DNA from 2 places in the Paenibacillus sp. TC-CSREp1 genome. Region 2 is predicted to be linked to the other one. Evidence: predicted binding sites of a transcription regulator. Region 2 holds the regulator's gene; the other holds the start of a gene.
The links. Region 2 encodes Rex, which represses fermentation and respiration genes when NADH is low (regulators of the CRP and FNR family bind a similar motif). Its sites were predicted from a motif close to TTGTGAAATATTTCACAA; they were not measured.
Positions count from the first base shown of each region.

Region 1: pflB (formate C-acetyltransferase) is a predicted target of Rex. The motif match lies at 7,200-7,217, and genes of this name have one in related genera.

Region 1 is NZ_JBNOKM010000001.1:70,684-80,456, forward strand. Features, by position in the region: gene metG (methionine--tRNA ligase) at 1-1, opposite strand, end outside; gene yidD (membrane protein insertion efficiency factor YidD) at 377-631, opposite strand; gene ACQSGY_RS00370 (Fur family transcriptional regulator) at 634-1,104, opposite strand; gene ACQSGY_RS00375 (stalk domain-containing protein) at 1,444-3,747, opposite strand; gene pflA (pyruvate formate-lyase-activating protein) at 4,011-4,778, opposite strand; gene pflB (formate C-acetyltransferase) at 4,858-7,116, opposite strand; gene adhE (bifunctional acetaldehyde-CoA/alcohol dehydrogenase) at 7,929-9,773, opposite strand, start outside.
Region 2 is NZ_JBNOKM010000006.1:211,022-220,794, reverse strand. Features, by position in the region: gene ACQSGY_RS11125 (tetratricopeptide repeat protein) at 1-216, shown strand, start outside; gene dinG (ATP-dependent DNA helicase DinG) at 360-3,212, shown strand; gene ACQSGY_RS11115 (redox-sensing transcriptional repressor Rex) at 3,458-4,114, shown strand; gene ACQSGY_RS11110 (amidohydrolase) at 4,098-5,405, shown strand; gene ACQSGY_RS11105 (DUF5590 domain-containing protein) at 5,457-5,987, shown strand; gene ACQSGY_RS11100 (hypothetical protein) at 6,317-6,844, shown strand; gene ACQSGY_RS11095 (AAA family ATPase) at 6,837-8,339, shown strand; gene ACQSGY_RS11090 (3-hydroxyacyl-CoA dehydrogenase family protein) at 8,473-9,345, shown strand; gene ACQSGY_RS11085 (acetate/propionate family kinase) at 9,342-9,773, shown strand, end outside.

The DNA of each region.
Region 1 (9,773 bases), on a different contig from region 2:
TGTACCAACTTGTAAAAATCTCTCAGCCTGTAAATGAACACAAAAAAACTCCCGCCCCTATGGGACGAGAGTATCTCTCACGTGTTACCACCCAAATTCCCCGCATTTCTCACAAAACACAGGCTCTGCCGGTCCTTCGACCGCCCATTAACGCTGGATCACGCCTCAGCCTTACGACAACAGCATACGCTGATTGCACGCTCGAAAGAGGTTCCTCCGGGACCATCTTCCATCCTCCTCCCAGACCGGTTCTCAGCTAATCCGACTCTCTGCACTGGGGGTGTGTCTGTACTTATCCCTTCACTGGAAATTCATATACAAAAAATATACTGAATTGCCGCCCTGATTGTCAAGGGCTCTGGCTGCCAGGCAGACATTACTGCTCTGAAGCTGCGATTTTTTTCTCCGCTTTGGGCGGTACCAGATCTACACCGCCGGGGTGGAACGGATGGCATTTCGCAATTCGCTTCGCAGCGAGTAGTGAACCCTTGAATGCGCCATGCACTTCAATCGCCTCCATCGCATACGCCGAACATGTCGGGTAAAAACGGCACGTCGGCGGCTTTAAAGGAGAAATATAGCTGCGATACACCCGTATCGGGGCCTGCATGATTCTACGTGAAAGTTTCATCGTTAATTCTTCCCGTGACTGTGCGCATGCTGATGCTCAGAAGCTTTCTTCACCGGAGCATGCTCCGCACAATCCTTACAGTATCCGAACACTTCAAACTTGTGATCCACGATCTGGAATTGATCCGGAGCATCGGCAAGCTGCATGGGGCAAAATACGATGGGATATGTCTTCTGACACTTCAGACAAATCATGTGATGATGATGGTGGTCTTCGCTGCAATGAGCTTTGAATTTCACACCATCCTCAAAAATCACTTGCTCCAGTACACCAAGCTCCTGCATTACACGCAGGTTACGGTACACCGTATCAAAGCTTAATCCACTGTAGGTCTTGCCCATATATTCATAGACGTCCTTGGGTGTAAGATACCCCGGAGATTCGGCAAATAACCGTGCGAGTGTCTTACGCTGATCGGTTATGCGAAGTCCCTGTGAGGACATGGTGGTTATAATCTGTTCTGTCGACAGCATGATTTAAAGCACCTCCTGTCATACAAACATTTTGCATTCTTCATCATGCGACAGTATCTGGCAAAAGCTGCTGCCTCTACCCTGATTGTATACCTCTAATAATGCATGAAATGAAGTCTATAGTCAACGAAGGTGTACAATTAGGGCGTACAGTTCTCCGGCATGCTCGGATTCGTTTAATAAAGAAAGAACCCCATTCTCATGGGGTCCTCTCTTGACGGTTCAGAAGATGGTTCATTTAATCGTTTTGGCGACTTTTGGGGTGAACGGGTACATCTAATATAAGGTTTCACTCCAAACCGTACATAATTGCTTGTCGTATATTAGCTCAGACGTACATTATTTTTCAGCCGGCAGTGGCGTGAACAAAAGGTTGACCGGCAAGTTACTTCCTGGCGCAGCGGAGAAAATAATCGTCACACTCTCACCATAAGAACCTGTGCGATACAGTACACCTTGCTCGTTTGGAGCACTCAGGGAGCGGCTGTCGTTCGACAGCTGTACCAGTTGTCCGTTGACCAGTGCAGAGCCATAATACTTGCCTCCACGTGGATTAAACGAAATCAGCGTACGCGGAGCAACGTTGTTCAGCGTGATTTTGTAAAGCACACCGAAGTTACCGGCGTTAGAAGCGATAGTGAAGGCCATCGGATCTGTGCCGTCAAGGTTTGGATCACTTGCATTATCTCCTAATGGAAGTCGCGCCGGCTTCGAGCCTACCTCCTGATCATACGTAATGATCCGTGTTGCATTCGGGTACGTTCCACGGTTATGAACGCCGTCGCGATCCAGAACAGGCAAGGATGACAATACAGCCATCGGGTCCTTGTTTTCTTCAATCATCACGATGTTGTAATCAAGTGTGTAGTCACTGAACGTGTCCGAATACAGGGAGATGACCTGCCCTTCTTTCATCGGAGTAGCGCTCAGTTCGGTCAGGATCAATTTGCTCTCACCTGGCTGGAGGTAGATTTTCTTCTGATCTGCACCTGTTTGCATGGACTTGAACCATTTATCAATGGACAATTTACCTGCTACTGTAGCGAAAGGTGTTGGTCCGGCAAAGCCCATATTTTGTTGTTCGAATACTGCTGTATACGGATTGTTATTTGTTGCAATAACATACATTTTTACTCTTTTCCCTGTATTGTTGACATGGTGAATCATGAAACGTGTCTGTCCAAAGGAGGATTCCTTGTAGACGATACCTTCCTGATTAACGGTTTCAGGGCTGTTGCTGCGAATAAGCAGGCTTGGCTCATCCGTGTACGTAAATGGTACTTTTTCCATTGCTGGCACTTCGCCGCCATTAAAGGTGAATTTGTCGCCTACCGGTGTGAACAACTGATTGAAATCAGACAGCGTGTAGAGCGTTTCACCTGTAATCATGATCGTTTTAGTGTAGGTATCACTCAGGCCGTGTTTGTCTGTAACAGTAAGAGATACTGTCTTAGGGCCCGGAATGAAAAAGGCAAGTGAGTTGTTATCCCATGCTCTTTTTTCGATGGCATTCTCATCATCCGTACTTTGGTCAATATAGGTGATTTTTTCACCCATTTTGTATTCTTCCTTATCCGTTGTAAACATGGCAACTGGCGGAAGGTTAGGACGCTCGACTTTGATCGTAAGCGTGAACGGGTTACTCCACTGACCGCTGGAATCCTGCACTGTGTAAGTTACCGTGTATACTCCAGGCTGATCAAAGGAATCTTGACGTCCTGTCCACTGCTCATTGACAATAGGCAGGCCGCTCGGGGAGCTGCTTTTCGTTGTATAGATCACCTGATCCCCTGCAAAAATCTCATTCTGAACCGTAAAGCTGGCAACCGGCTTGGTGTTGAGCTTCAACACAACCGTTTTGGCCGACTGATTAACGGTATACGTGATATTCAATGCTTGAGTGATTGACGTCAGTGGAATCATGAACGTGTTTTTTTCCTGATACGCAGGACCTTTCATCGTTCTGGATTGACCGTTGACGGTGTACACATTACTGTTCGTTTTGAAGCGAAGTTCATCTGTACCACTTATAATAATGGTTTCTTTGGTTTTATTATCATACTTCACATCATAACCTACCCGATCTACCAGTGCGCGAATGGCTACATATGATACACCATTTTTCACGGCCATTGGCTGTCCAGCCAGATAAGTCTTGCCATCCTGAACCATTTTATTGCTGTTCATGTACAAAGTCAGGTCTCCACCCGAGCTTGCAGCTGCAGATGTTGTTCCTGTCGTTGGCTGCTCCACTTCAGCAGGCACAGGTGAACCATTTTCTTCGGTTGTTCCCTGCTCTTCGCCAGCTTCGGTTTCAGGTGTCACAGGCGTAACTTCTGTTGCAGAAGGAACCGATGTTTCCGGTTTTGTTTCTGTTTCTATAGTGCTTTCATTGTCAGCAGGTTGTGTGTTGCTTGTTGCATTTGCCGAAGGATTGGTTGTCTGTTCAGATGCTGTGCCAGATTTCACTTCGGATTCGGCAATCGGCTGTTCTTTTTTTACAACCTCGACGGATTTTACTTTAGCGGTATTCACTGGTGTCGTTTCATTTGATTCAGCCGCTTGTGCATTTGCAGGAATTACTGCAAAGGCCTGAAAAACAGCAAAAGCGGTAAGTATGGACAATTTCTTCTTCAAATTCATTCTTTGTCTTTGGCTCCTTCTGCTCCCATTTATTAATATCCCCTCTAAAAGTCATATGATTAGACGCTCAGAAACGGGAAAAGTTGCTAAAAAGATTAAATTACAATTGTAAATTTTATAAAGCAGTGAAAACTATGAAAATAGTTATCTGTTAAAATGGACAAGCTCCCATCTACGATATAAATAAGTACACAAATAAAAGCAGCCCTCACGAAGCGATGTTCGTAAAGACTGCTTGGTAGCATGTGTTCAAGCCATAAATGTTAAAAATTTCTGCTTTCGTTGCCCGAGCAAGTTATACCTGCTGTTTCCGCACGACCTTGCTCAATCAAGCGGTATGCCCGTTCCACTTCTTCTTCCGTAGGGGAAGGCACGCCATCCAGCGGATAGACCTTGCCCAGTGCTTCCCATTTGTATATTCCCATCTGATGATAAGGGAGAATTTCGAATTTCTCCACGCCATTCAGTGTACCAATAAAACGTCCCAGGTTCAGCAGGTCCTGCTCCTGATCATGAATGCCAGGTACATATACATGTCTGATCCACATTTTCCGGCCATGTTCAGATAACCATCTTGCTGTATTTAATGTACGTTCATTCGATTTACCCGTCAGCTTGATATGTTTCTCATCATCAATATGTTTCAAGTCCAGCAATACAAGGTCTGTGTTATCCAGCAGCTCATGGATTCGATCCGGTTCATTGAAGCCGTTGCTGTCCAGCGTAGTATGAAGTCCCCAGCGACGTTTAACCTCTTTGAACACATCTGCAACAAAGTGTGCCTGGAGAGTTGGTTCACCGCCAGAAACGGTAAGTCCCCCGCCCGAGCTGCGGTAATAGGTCAGATACGGCTCAATCTCAGCCAGTACCTCCTCCAAGCTCATCTCTTTCCCGCCATCCAGTGCCCATGTGTCAGGATTATGACAATACTGGCATTTGAGCAGGCATCCTTGCATAAAAAGCACAAAGCGGATGCCAGGGCCGTCAACCGTCCCGAAAGTTTCGAGTGAATGAATATGTCCTTTAACCATGCTGCCTCTTCCTTTCTGTACCCGCATCCGCCATGCGTTTTTATTTTAAAGAAAAAATACCTCTATATACTGTGTCGGCTTACATCGAGCCGTGGAATGTACGATTAATAACATCGAGCTGTTGCTCGCGTGTCAGTTTAATGAAGTTAACTGCGTAACCGGATACCCGTACGGTCAGTTGCGGATAATTTTCCGGATGATCCATTGCATCAATCAACTGCTGACGATCAAACACGTTTACGTTGAGGTGATGCGCATTTTGACCGAAGTACCCATCCATCATTGCTGTCAAATTGGATTTACGTACTGCATCTTCTTTACCCAGTGCTTTTGGCACGATGGAGAAGGTGTTGGAAATACCGTCCAGGCTGTGTTCATAAGGCAGTTTCGCTACAGAACCAAGAGATGCCAGTGCACCTTTTTTGTCCCGACCATGCATCGGGTTTGCCCCTGGTGCAAACGGTTCGCCTGCTTTACGTCCATCTGGTGTTGTTCCTGTTTTCTTACCGTATACCACATTGGAAGTAATGGTCAGTACGGATTGTGTTGGCATTGCATTACGATAGGCTTTATGTTTGCGAATCATACCCATGAAGCTTTCCACCAACTCAACAGCAATGCTGTCTACACTGTCATCGTTGTTACCGTAGCAAGGGAATTCACCTTCAATTTCAAAGTCAACCGCAATGCCTTGTTCGTTGCGGATCGGTTTAACTTTGGCATATTTGATTGCACTGAGTGAGTCAGCCGCAACCGAGAGTCCGGCAATGCCGCAAGCCATCGTGCGCAAAATGTCACGGTCATGGAGTGCCATCTCGATCCGCTCGTAGCTGTATTTATCATGCATGTAGTGGATCACGTTCAGTGTGTTCATGTACAGTTTAGCCAGCCACTCCATCATCGGTTTGAAGCGTTTCATCACTTCGTTGTAATCCAGAACTTCACTTGTAATGGCAGGGTACTCCGGACCAACCTGTGCTCCTGATTTTTCATCACGTCCACCGTTGATTGCGTACAGCAAAGCTTTGGCCAAGTTGGCACGTGCACCGAAGAACTGCATTTGTTTACCGATCTTCATCGCGGATACACAGCATGCAATACCATAATCGTCACCGTAGATCGGACGCATCAGATCGTCATTCTCATACTGAATGGAGCTGGTTTCAATGGATACTTTACTGCAGTAATCTTTGAAGGCTTCAGGCAGTTTGGTAGACCACAGTACGGTCAGGTTCGGCTCTGGTGCAGGGCCCAGATTGTGCAGTGTGTGCAGGAAGCGGAAGCTGTTTTTGGTTACGCGTGTTTCACCATTAACGGACATTCCCCCGATGGACTCGGTTACCCATGTCGGGTCACCACTGAACAATTCGTTGTAATCCGGTGTACGCAGGAATTTGACAATCCGCAATTTCATAACAAAGTGGTCCACCAGCTCTTGAGCCTGTTCTTCTGTCAGCACACCTTCTTGCAGATCACGTTCAATGTAGATATCCAGGAAAGAAGACACACGTCCAAGGGACATCGCCGCACCGTTCTGTTCTTTGATGGCTGCGAGGTAACCGAAGTACAACCATTGGAATGCTTCTTTTGCTGTTGTTGCTGGCAAGGAAATATCGAAGCCGTGCATTTCGCCCAGTTGTTTCAGTTCTTGCAATGCGCGAATCTGTTCAGACAATTCTTCGCGAAGGCGAATCACATCTTCATCAATAACATCTACTTCAAGTGCGTTGAGCTCGCCTTTTTTGTGACGAATCAGGAAATCTACCCCGTACAAAGCAACCCGGCGATAGTCACCGATAATCCGGCCGCGGCCGTATGCATCTGGCAGACCTGTAATGATGCCTGCTTTACGTGCTGCACGCATCTCTGAAGTGTAAGCGTCGAATACACCCTGGTTATGGGTTTTGCGAATGTTTGTAAATATATCAATGACAGCTTGAGGCATTTCAAAACCATATGCTTCACACGCGTCAATCATCATACGAATTCCGCCGAATGGCTGAATGGAACGTTTGAATGGTGCGTCTGTTTGCACACCGACAATCTGCTCTTTGGACTGATCCAGATAACCCGGTTGATGAGAAGTGATGGTTGAAGGGGTATTCACATCCACATCAAGCACTCCGCCATTGTCCCGTTCTTTTTTGGTTAAATCGGATACGATATCCCATAATTCTTTGGTATTCTGGGTAGCTCCTGCGAGGAAAGACTCATCCCCGTAATAAGGAGACAGGTTGTGCACCAGAAAATCATTCACATCTACGGTCTTGGTCCAAGTTCCTTTAGTAAAGTTTCTCCAGCCTGTTTGTTGTTTGACATCCTTTTCGATCACCGACATCTTAATCCCTCCGCTTTTTTGGATTTCTGGACACATCACATTGCTGCAGTACACGTATCATCAGATGTCCAGATCCGCGATTGATGTGAATTGTTTCACATGAGCCGGAACACGTTCTCTCTAGTTGGGAACCGGAACCGCGGAATGAATGTTTTTCTTACATTTTCAGTATACGTCTTGGCGCTTTCACCATCTGTGATTTTTGTCACAAACTTTGCGACCTTTCTCACTCTGGTTGGGCGTTGTCTTATTGTACAGAGGAAAGTGTTCACACTAGGCCTCTCCGCGGGCAGAACAACTTCAGATCGCTGTTATCCCCGGATTTTTTTGATTCACTTTTTCCAAAGTGAAAATCCGGGGATAAAGGCGAACGCTCCGCTTCTTCCGTTTGTCCTGCCCGCTCCGTTAACGTGTGAACCTCTATTGTGCAAACAGCCACCTCCCCCTTCCGTTCCTACCTGTTTTTAGGAACCATTGCTCCGCCATGCTTGGGGCAACCACTGACCTTTCGGAGATTCCTGAAAAACGGATGCTTTGCCTTTCCGTTTTTCTGCCCATCTCTTGTGGGTTGCTTTCCTTGGTACGCTGCGTGTGCTGTCTTCGTGCGGGCCTGCGACTGAACGCTCCTGAAAAAAAACGCTTTGCTTCTTCGTTTTTCTGCCCATTTTTTGTGGGGGTCACCTCCTCCTTTTCCCACCTCCTTTCCTGCTCCTCTAATCCTTTGGCGACGATACGGCAATCGGGGCTCCCCAGCTCGGGGAACCCTGTACTATTGCCTCAACCCTAGTGGTTGATGTTATTTATGCTGCTTGTTATTCAAACTTGCCGTAGAATGCGTTGCGGTATACATCAGCCAGCTCAGTCACCAGCGGCAATTTTGGATTCGCTGTTGTACACTGGTCTTCGAATGCACGATCTGCCAGATAGTCAACATGTGCTTCGAAGTCTTTGGCGTCAAATCCGATTTCCTGGAATGATTCCTCAATGCCCAGTTTTTTGTTCAGATCACGAATCGCTTTGATCAGGCTGTTTACGCCCTCTTCCGTTGTGCGAGCCGGCAATCCGAGAATACGTGCGATTTCAGCGTAACGCTCATCAGCTACGAAGTGCGAATATTTCGGGAACGATGCAAACTTCGTCGGTTTTTTCGCATTGTAGCGAATCACGTGTGGCATCAGGATTGCATTTGTGCGACCGTGTGCAGTGTGGTACTGACCGCCCCATTTGTGCGCCAAGCTGTGGTTAATTCCCAGGAATGCGTTGGCAAAGGCCATACCTGCAATGGTCGAAGCATTATGCATTTTTTCGCGAGCCAGTTTATCCCCTTGCAGTGCCGATTGCTCCAGATATTGGAACACCAGTTGAATTGCTTTGATGGCCAGGCCGTCTGTGTAATCATTCGCCATTACGGATACATAAGCTTCGATGGCGTGAGTCAGGACGTCCATCCCTGTATCTGCTACTGCTGTTTTTGGCAGGCTGTATACGAATTCCGGGTCCACAATCGCTACGTCCGGTGTCAGCTCATAGTCAGCCAGCGGATATTTGGTATTACCTTGCTCTTTATCTGTGATTACTGCGAACGATGTAACTTCAGAACCTGTACCAGATGTGGTCGGGATCGCAACAAATTTTGCTTTGATGCCGAGTTTAGGATATTTGTAGATCCGTTTGCGGATATCCATAAATTTTTGTTTCAGGTTGTTGAAGTCTGTATCCGGGTATTCATAGAACAGCCACATGGCTTTGGCAGCATCCATTGGTGATCCGCCGCCGAGTGCGATAATGCAGTCAGGCTGGAAGCGATCCATCATCGCTTTACCACGATCTACTGTTGTTGTGGATGGATCTGGCTCAACTTCAGAGAATACTTCGATGGCAACCGGTGTTTGACGCTGACGCAGATAGTGCTCAACTTTCTCCACATAACCAAGTTTGACCATCATGGCATCGGTAATGATTGCTACGCGAGTAATATCCGGCATTTTGGCAAGATATTGTGTTGCTCCTTTTTCGAAGTAAACTTTGTTCGGTACTTTGAACCATTGCATATTCACGGTACGGCGAGCCACCCTTTTCACGTTGATTAAGTTCACAGCTGTAACGTTCGAAGAAGTTGAGTTACGTCCATACGAGCCGCATCCAAGAGTCAATGATGGCATATTGGTATTGTAGATGTCACCGATCGCGCCGTGTGTGGATGGGGAGTTCACGATAATCCGTCCTGTTTGCAGGCGATCTGCAAATTGGTTGATCACTTCTTCATTGTTCGAGTGAATAACGGAGGAGTGACCCATACCGCCAAACGCTACCACTTCTGCTGCACGCTCGATGCCGTCTTTTGCTGTTTTTACTTTGTAACAAGCGAGTACCGGACTTAATTTTTCTGCAGATAACGGGAATTTTGTACCAACGCCTTCAATCTCGGCTACCAGAATTTTAGTACCTGCCGGTACTTCAATTCCGCACATTTTTGCAATGTTCACAGCGGACTGACCTACAATTGCCGGATTAACCGCACATTTCTCTGCGTTGATTGCACCTGCTGTCAATTTGGCAGCTTCATCTTTGTTGACGAAGTAACAGCCGTTCGCAATCATTTTCTTTTTCACTTGATCAAAGATCGGCTCTTCAATGATTACCGCTTGTTCAGATGC
Region 2 (9,773 bases):
ATGCTGTTAAACGGTTCTGCGCGGCTCAAGGGCCTTGTATGTAATGTTCTGGGCTGTATTCAAGCCAAGCTTTCAAATCCGGAAGCAGCTTGCTCCTTGTTTGCCCAGGCCCTTCAGCATGACCCGACATTGACCGAGCCTCTGTATAACATGGAAGCCTGCAGGCTGAACAGAGGCAAACTGCAATACGCAAATCAGCTGAATGCCCTGAATTAAAATGGACATTTGGCGGCAAAAGAACGGTGTTTCCTCCTATGGCATAGCGGCGGGAACACCGCTTTTTTGTCAGTTAATTTTCAAATGTCCTTTTTTTTGCTATGCTGTAACATAGACTGGAATGGAAGGGACCGTATATTGCAATGAAATTTGCCGTTTTGGATTTCGAAACAACCGGCACGCAGTCCGACGGTGAGATTATACAGGCCGGACTTGCCATCATAGATCATGACTACAGCATAACTCAAATATATAGTTCTTATGTAAATCCGGGTGTACCTATTCCTCCTTTTATTACGGGGCTGACCGGAATTACAGAAGACGATGTCGCGGATGCTCCTTCACTCGAAGAGATGATGATGGAGATGGTACCGCTTCTTGACGATGTGGTGCTTGTGGGCCATAACGTTGCCTTTGATTTTCATTTTTTGCAGAATGCGCTGGATCGGTGCGGTTATTTGCCTTTTACAGGCCGTATTCTCGATACGATCGACTTTCTGAAAATTACGTTTCCTTCTCTGGGATCGTATCAGCTCGGTTATGTGTCAGCCGAGTTCGGATTTCAGCATGACCGTCCACATCAGGCGGACAGCGATGCACTTGCAACAGCTTATGTGCTGCTCAAGTGTCTGGATGAGCTTAAAGAGCTGCCTTTAATAACAATTCAGCGGCTTAGTGATCTGTTTGCGCCAGAGGATAGTGATCTGGGCTGGTTTTTGGACGGACTGCGCAGCGAGAAGGAAGCTGAGCCAATACAAGACCTTGACGGGCATACGTATTATCGTCAGCTGGCGCTTAACGTCAGCGATTGGACGGAGATTGGAGCACCTCGCGATGAACGGGAAGCGAATCCGCTGGACGGGGTAAGCTTTGATCAGTTTATGGATCAGGTGAGAGCTAATCTCAAGGATACGCTGGAGCATTATGAAGAGCGTGAAGCACAGACACAGATGTTTAGCAGTGTACGACAGGCGCTGGATGAAGAGAAACATCTTCTTCTGGAAGCTGGAACGGGCACAGGGAAGTCACTGGGGTACTTGCTGCCTGCTATTTATGAAAGTGTTAAACAGGAGCAGAAGGTGATGGTGAGCACTCACACCATCAATTTGCAGGAGCAGCTGCGTGAGCGGGATATTCCCATGCTGACACAGGTGGTGCCATTCCCGTTCAAGGCCGCTGTCTTCAAGGGCAGAGGGCATTACCTGTGCCTTCGCAAGTTCGAACACAAAATCAACAAACGTGAATTTGCTACGCCAAAAGAGGATTATTTCACAGCAGCTCAAATGATTGTATGGCTCACACAAACGGAAACGGGGGATGACGAGGAGCTGAACCTCAGTGCACGTGGCGGCGACTTCTGGGAGACTGTTCAGAGCGAATCTGAATCATGTCTTGGCAGATCCTGCCCTTGGTTCCGCAAATGTTTCTATCACCGCGCCAAGCATGAGGCCGGGCTTTCGGACATTGTGATTACCAATCATTCGAAGCTGTTCACGGATGTGAAGGCAGCTCATCAGCTTTTGCCAGCATACGAAAGTTTGGTTATCGATGAGGCCCATCACCTGGAGGATGTTGCGGGTAAACATCTGGGTCTTCATATGAAATATTTTACCCTTGTGCACACACTCACACGTTTGTTCAAGGACAGCCGTAACGGGCAGCTGCCGATGCTGCGCTCACAGCTGTCAGGACACGAGAAAGGCGTGCAGTGGGGTTCCATGGTGGATGAGATGTTTCCTCTTGCTGTGGAAGTTAAGGAGCTCTGGGACCGTCTGAGCGACGCTCTGTTCAGCCTGCTTCCTGAACGCAGCGATGCGTCACCAGGCGAGACAGGACAATTCTCCCTTCGACTGAAGGCATCGCAAAAGCCTGCGAAATGGCAGGAGCTGCAGGATCTGGAGAACCAGATCTATGTCACTCTGGGCGATATGGTTCGCAAGGGCGACAAGCTGCTGCTTGAAGTGAAAGAGGACCAGGATGATTATCAGTCTGACAGCCTGATCACAGATATTACCGGACTGTTGAAGGATTTGACGACAATGAAGGAGAATTTGCGATTCTTCATGCGTATGGACGATGCCAAGACCGTGTACTGGATGGAAGCTAGCGGTCAGTTCCGCAGTAAATCCCTTCAGCTATACGCTGTTCCGGTGGATGTAAGTGCACAGCTGAAAGAGATGTTTTTTGACAAAAAGAAAAGCGTTGTGCTTACATCGGCGACATTGTCTGTAGATAAGTCCTTCCAGTTTATGATTGAGCAGCTGGGCTTGCAGGAGGCTGCGGACAATAATCGGCTGCTGACATCCATGCTTCCTTCTCCGTTTAATTATCGTGAGCAGGCTTTGCTGGTGATCCCGCGTGATTTCCCGAGTCTGAAGGGCAGTGTCGGAGATGCACACTTTGTACAGATGCTGGTGCAATCGCTGGCTGAAGCGGCGATCGCAACTCGTGGACGGATGATGGTGCTGTTCACCTCTTACAAAATGCTTCGCCAGGTGTATGATCCGCTCAAGGAGGCCTTGTCGGGAAATGACATTTCTCTGCTGGGCCAAGGGGTGGACAGTGGCAATCGCTCCAAGCTGACCCGAAGATTTCAGGATGCCAAAGCGGCGGTACTGCTGGGCACGAGCAGCTTCTGGGAAGGGGTGGATATTCCAGGCGAAGCTCTCACCTGTCTGGCGATTGTACGACTGCCGTTTCAGCCGCCGAACCATCCGCTTCTCGAAGCGAAGAGTGAACTGCTGGTGGAGCAGAAAAAAAATCCATTTATGAAGCTGTCTGTTCCACAGGCGGTCATCCGGTTCAAGCAGGGATTTGGACGACTGGTTCGTACCGGCAAGGATCGGGGTATTGTCATCGTGTATGATACCCGTGTGATCGAGGCTTACTACGGCAAGTATTTCCTGTACTCGCTGCCTGGGCCGAAGATGGAACATATGCTCACAGAACAGATGGTACCGCGTATTTCCGAATGGCTGGATCGACCTGCCGAGTAGCAAAAATATTCATTTTTTTGTAAGCTATGGCATTGCATTGTGCTTTAACATGGCGTTACACTCGAAAGAGACTTTACAGGCAGAACATCATGAACTTATAAATTTAACTTGCGGGCATTCTGTATATATAAAAATACTGCAGCTATGCATAGGTAGATATACAGAATGCTCATCTTTTCAATATGTATTTTGATATCGCAGCATTATTTATTATTTTATCGTGGCAATGGTAAGGGGGAGCAAGAATGAAATCGGATAAAATTTCAGAAGCAGTAGTAAGACGTCTGCCTGTGTATTTGCGTTATTTGAATGAACTCGTGCAGCGTGAGGTGACAACGGTTTCCTCGCAGGAGCTTGGACAACGCCTTGACTTGAATCCGGCCCAGATTCGCAAGGATCTGGCTTATTTTGGTGATTTTGGCCGTAAAGGCATTGGATATGATGTTTCTTACTTGATTGAGAAGATTCGTCACATATTGAAAATAGACCAACAGATCAATGTGGCTCTGGTTGGAGCCGGTAATCTTGGACATGCGTTGTCGAATTATAATGCGTACCTCAAGGACAATATGAAGATTGTAGCTATCTTTGATGCATATGGTCCGAAGATTGGCAGCAAGATCAACAGTCTGACGGTCAAACCGATGGAAGAGCTGACCGAGGCGGTACAAAAAGATAACATCCGCATCGGCATCATCACGGTTCCTGATACAGAAGCGCAGAATGTCGCTGACCAGCTGATTGAATCGGGGATTGAGGCCATTCTGAACTTTGCACCAACCATTCTGAAAACACCTCCGCATGTACGTATCCATCATGCTGATTTTACAACAGATTTGCTGAGCCTGGCTTATTACTTGGAGAACGGAAAGGACGAGGAGCAAGATGACAACAACGAATAAATGGGTAATTCACAACGGGAAATTTGCTGTAAATGAAGGCTCCAACTGGACAGTAGTGCTAGGATATATGGTTGTTGAGGATGACAAGATTGTGCATATTGGTGAGACGCTGCCGGAAGGAAACGAGCATCTGACTAAAGTGGATGGAAAAGGGCTTCTCTTCCTGCCGGGTCTGATCAATACGCATGGTCATGCAGCGATGTCACTGCTTCGCGGCCATGGCGATGATCTGGCATTGCAGGTGTGGCTGCAGGAAAAAATGTGGCCTATGGAGGCCAAAATGACTTCCGAGGACGTGTATTGGGGAGCATCGCTTTCCGTGCTGGAGATGTTGAAAGGCGGCACAACAGCATTTCTGGATATGTACGATCATATGGATCAGGTCGCAAAAGTGGTGGAACAGTCCGGGGCAAGAGCTGCTCTTGCGCGTGGTGTAATCGGACTTTGTTCGGAAGAAGAGCAGATGCGCAAACTGGAAGAGTCTGCAGCATTTGCACGTGAGTGGAATGGACAGGCGGGTGGACGCATCACAACCGTAATTTCTCCGCACGCACCCTATACTTGTCCTCCAGACTACATAGAGAAGCTGGTACAGGTTGCACATGATCTGGACCTGCCGCTGCATACACACATGTCAGAAACCTTACGTGAAGTTGAGCAAAATGTAACAGATTATGGTCTGCGTCCAGTGGCACATCTGGAGAAACACGGCTTCTTCTCCCGCCCTTCGCTGGTAGCTCATGCGGTGCATCTGAACGATGAAGAGATCGAAATTTTGGGGCGTCATGATGTTGCCGTATCTCACAATCCGGGGAGTAATCTGAAGCTGGCCTCCGGGGTAGCGCGTGTTCCAGCGCTGTTAAAAGCCGGGGTGACGGTATCACTGGGGACAGATGGCCCTGCGAGTAATAACAATTTGGATATGTTTGAGGAAATGCGGCTTGCAGCCCTTATCCATAAAGGTGTATCTGGCGATCCGACAGCTGTACCTGCTGGTGAGGCGCTGCTGCTTGGAACAGGTTACGGTGCGAAGTCTATCTTTCTGAAGGATACAGGAGCGCTGCTAGTGGGAATGAAGGCTGATTTTATTGCATTAGATATTGAACAGGCTCATTTCTATCCGCATACCGATCTGATTTCACATACGATATATTCTGCTTCTGCGAAGGACGTGCAGCACGTCTGGGTTGACGGGAAGCAGGTAGTGAAGCATGGTGAATGTTTGACACTTGATGAAGAGCGTATTTTGCGAGAAGCTCAGCAGGCATTTGACCAGCTGCTTGCTCGTTAAGGAATAGACAGGCTGCAGTGTGCAGTTTTTCAAGGAAAGGAAGTTCAGCTCTTGAAGAAAAAAAAGAAGTGGATCTGGATATCGCTGCTCATCCTCGTTCTGGTTTTGTTTGGACTGCAGCAATATTATGTCTACGTTACACAGGATCAGCGCCAGGAGGAAGCACTGGCGATTCAGGCGGCGAAGGACCAGCTCGGCATCACATCACCGGATGAGCTGCGCAAATACGTCTGGGGCGAAAAAGAAGGCGATGACAACATCTATTGGACGATGACGGCCAAAAATAAAGACAACCAGGATATTATGGTATGGGTGAAGTTTGATGCGAACAATAAGCCTGTGCAAGGTACGGGCGGGGTTCACAGTGAGCTGCTGCAGAACGGGATGTCTGAGACACAAATTCGCAGTCGCTTCGAGTCGGACGTGCCTGGCGGCGAGATTAATCGGATCATGCCCGGAGTCGTAAATAATATTTACGTTTGGCAGGTATATTACAAAGCGGATACACACAATTATTATCGGTTTTACCGATTCAGCACCGGGGAGCAGGTAGATCTGGTGTATACAGTTCCTAACAGCTAGCCAAGAAACCGGCAGTCGATACATCGACTGAACCGGTTTTTTGGCATGTTCACGATAGTAAATGCTGTCAAAACAGCTTATGTTAAAGTTTAATAGAGTTATTGGAGTGGATTGTGTAAAATCTTTAGTTCAACTAATATAGTTAAATTTAATATTTTATTCATATTTTCACCTTCGATATTGTATATACGATGTGATATACTCAAATATGTACTGAAGTTAACAAATAACGCAAACAAATCTGCAACAGTTCTTGCAGATTTCAAGTACAGCTAACTATATATGCCTGTAGATCGTGTATAGGCTCATTTTTGGGAGGGGAAATTCAATTGAAGCTGAAAGTAATGCCTATTATTATTACTGCCGTTGTTTCTGCCGTCCTGTTGTTCGGAGGTTGGTTCATATATCGACAAGTTGCTGTACAAAGTCCGATTGAAAAGATGGTTACACAGTATGATGGTGTCAACAGTGCTCAGATAACTATTAACCGCAATGATGTGCAAATGAAACTTGATTTGAAACCTAATGTAGATTTAGGCAGACTCGTGCAATACCTTCATCGAGAAGGACAGAGCCTGATTGGTTCACGTGCACTTAAACTGGACGTCGTGGATCATTCGAATGAAGCTTTGGAGAGCTGGTGGGGCGATGCGATGTTTACAGTAGCTCAAGCGATGGAAAACAAACAATATGCAGAGATTACCCCTACGCTATCTAAGATGGCGACGGGTGGGATCAAAGTGAACACAGCAATGGATGACAACAATGTTTATGTAAGTCTGAGAGACGGAGATGCCAGCAAGTTTATTATTCTGCCGCGTGTACCCGGCCAGATAGGAGTGTGGCCTAATGCCTAAATGGACGAAAGAAGCAGCCATTGGATTTGTTCCTGTTTTGATTATTTTTCTTGCATTTGTCGGAGTGAATATTGTACCTATTCTTATGGCTGCAGCGCTGGTAGGTGGCTTGTTATTTATGATGCAGATGCGCGGAGGAATTACTGTGGGCGCAGCCCAGGAGCGTAAACGGAAGAAAAAAGGGCCATCCAAGCTGACCTTTGAGGAAATTGGAGGGCAAGATAGCGCCAAGCAGGAGCTAAGAGAAGCGTTGGATTTTCTCATTCGTCATGATGAGATACGAAAGTTCGGTATTCGTCCGCTTAAAGGCATTTTGCTTACAGGCCCTCCAGGAACGGGTAAAACGCTGATGGCCAAAGCGGCTGCACATTATACCGATTCCGTTTTTGTAGCTGCATCGGGTAGTGAATTTGTTGAGATGTATGTCGGTGTAGGTGCCAGTCGTATCCGGGATCTGTTTAAGGATGCCAGAGCGCGGGCGGCTAAGGAAAACAAGGAAAATGCAATTATTTTCATTGATGAGATTGATGTTATAGGCGGTAAACGTGAAGGCGGTCAGCAGCGTGAGTATGATCAGACATTAAACCAGCTGCTTACAGAGATGGACGGTATATATACCTCCGATACACCGCGGATATTGCTGATTGCAGCGACCAACCGCAAGGAAATGCTGGACAGTGCGCTGACCCGTCCTGGGCGCTTTGACCGCCACATCCAGGTTGATCTGCCGGACAAAAAAGGCAGAAAGCATATTCTGGAGCTGCATGCCGTGAACAAACCTTTAACACAGGACGTAAATCTGGAGAAGACTGCAGAAGAGTCCTATGGTTTTTCGGGTGCACAGCTGGAGAGTGTAATGAACGAGGCGGCAATATACGCGATGCGTGAGGGCCTGGCTACGATTGAGCAGCGTCATCTGTCGCTTGCGATTGATAAAGTGATGATGGGTGAGAAAACCGATCGTGAATCGAGCGTCGAAGAGAAAAAGAGGGTTGCGATTCACGAACTCGGCCATGCCATAATGGCAGAGCTTGTGCGCCCGGGAAGTGTTAGCCAGGTCGCTCTGAGTCCGCGTGGACAGGCTCTTGGCTATGTGCGTCACAATCCCCAACAGGAACAGTTTCTGTATACGAAGCGTTTTCTGGAGGAGCAGATTATGATTGCTCTTGCCGGTGCAGCTGCTGAAGAGATGTATTACGGCGGGCGTTCCACAGGTTCACGTAACGACTTTGAGCAGGCGACCAATGTTGTTCAGACGATGATGGCTTCCGGCTTGACCTCGCTCGGCATCGTAAACATGGATATGGTCACAACGGAAGAGCTGATGCGTGAGAATAAAGTGATCTTGCAGGAGCTGATGGAGCAGACCAAACGCCGGCTTGAGGAACAGCGGACAATTTTCGACAATTCGCTTGATATTCTGATGCGTGAGGAAGTTTTATCAGGAGAACAATTTCGTTGTCAATTTCGTGACAGCGCCCGTTTACCAGCATAATTTCTTTATGCTGGTTATTTTTTTTTACATTTCACTCGTGCTAAGATATTATTAGATGTTGGGTCGAAATTTGTAATTTTCGGCGAACAGGGTACAATAGAGAAATAGAGAACCGAAAGGATGGAGCAGAACCATGTTTTTCAAAAAAATAGGAGTTGTCGGCGGCGGCACGATGGGCCAAGGAATTTCCCAGATGCTTGCAGCCAAAGGACTTGATGTGCTTCTGGTGGAGCACACAACACAAAAGCTGGATCATGCGTACAATATGATCGAGACCAATCTGGATAAACAACTGGAGAAATGGGCGATTACGAAGGCAGAGAAGAAATTGATTCTCTCCCGGATTACCAAAGTAGGACATCTTGCTGAACTGGGCTCTTGTGATATGGTTATCGAAACCATTACAGAGGACCTGGAAGCAAAAAAGAAAGTCTTTCATCAATTGGATCAGGTTTGTCCAAGCAATGTAATTCTGGCAAGTAACACTTCCACGCTGAGTTTGACCGAGCTTGCAAGCTCGACCAAGTATCCTGAGCGTGTTATTGGTATGCACTTTATTCACCCGGTATCCCGGGTTGATCTTGTTGAGATTATTCGCGGACTCAAAACGTCTGATACAACTTTCGAAGAAACTCGTCGTTTCGTTGAAGAGGTTGTAGACAAAAAAGGCGTTATGATCTATGAATCCCCTGGTTTCGTTACTTCACGTCTGATCTGTCTGCTGATTAACGAGGCACTGCACGTTCTGCAAGAAGGTGTGGCTTCTGCAGAGGACATTGATGATGCAATGCGTATCGGATATAACTTCCAGCATGGCCCGCTTGAGATGGCTGACCGTTTTGGACTTGATTCCGTTGAGGCAGCACTTGAAAGAATGTTCCGTGAGTTCGGAGAATTGAAATACCGTCCTTCTACCGTTCTGAAAAAAATGGTGCGTGCAGGTCATCTGGGCGTGAAATCAGGAGAAGGATTCTTCAAGTACGACAAGGATGGTGACCGGCTGTGAAAGTACTCGTAATAAATGCGGGAAGTTCCTCGCTTAAATATCAATTGTATAACATGGAAGATGAATCTGTACTGGCGAAAGGTCTGGTGGAGCGGATTGGCATGGACTCCTCCATTCTGACGCATAAACCGACTGGCCGTGAGGAGATTACGGAAGTTAGCGAAATTCTGGAGCATACTACCGCAATTCGTAAAGTCATCGATATTCTGACGCACAAAGAGAATGGTGTACTGGATTCCGTTAGCGAAATTCAAGCAGTTGGACATCGTGTAGTACACGGTGGTGAAGCATTTAAAGCATCCGCACTGGTGGATGATGCAGCCAAAGCTGAGATTCGCCGTCTGTTCGACCTGGCTCCGCTTCATAACCCTGCAGCGATGATGGGTATCCGTGCGGCTGAATTGAACATGCCGGGTGTACCTCAGGTT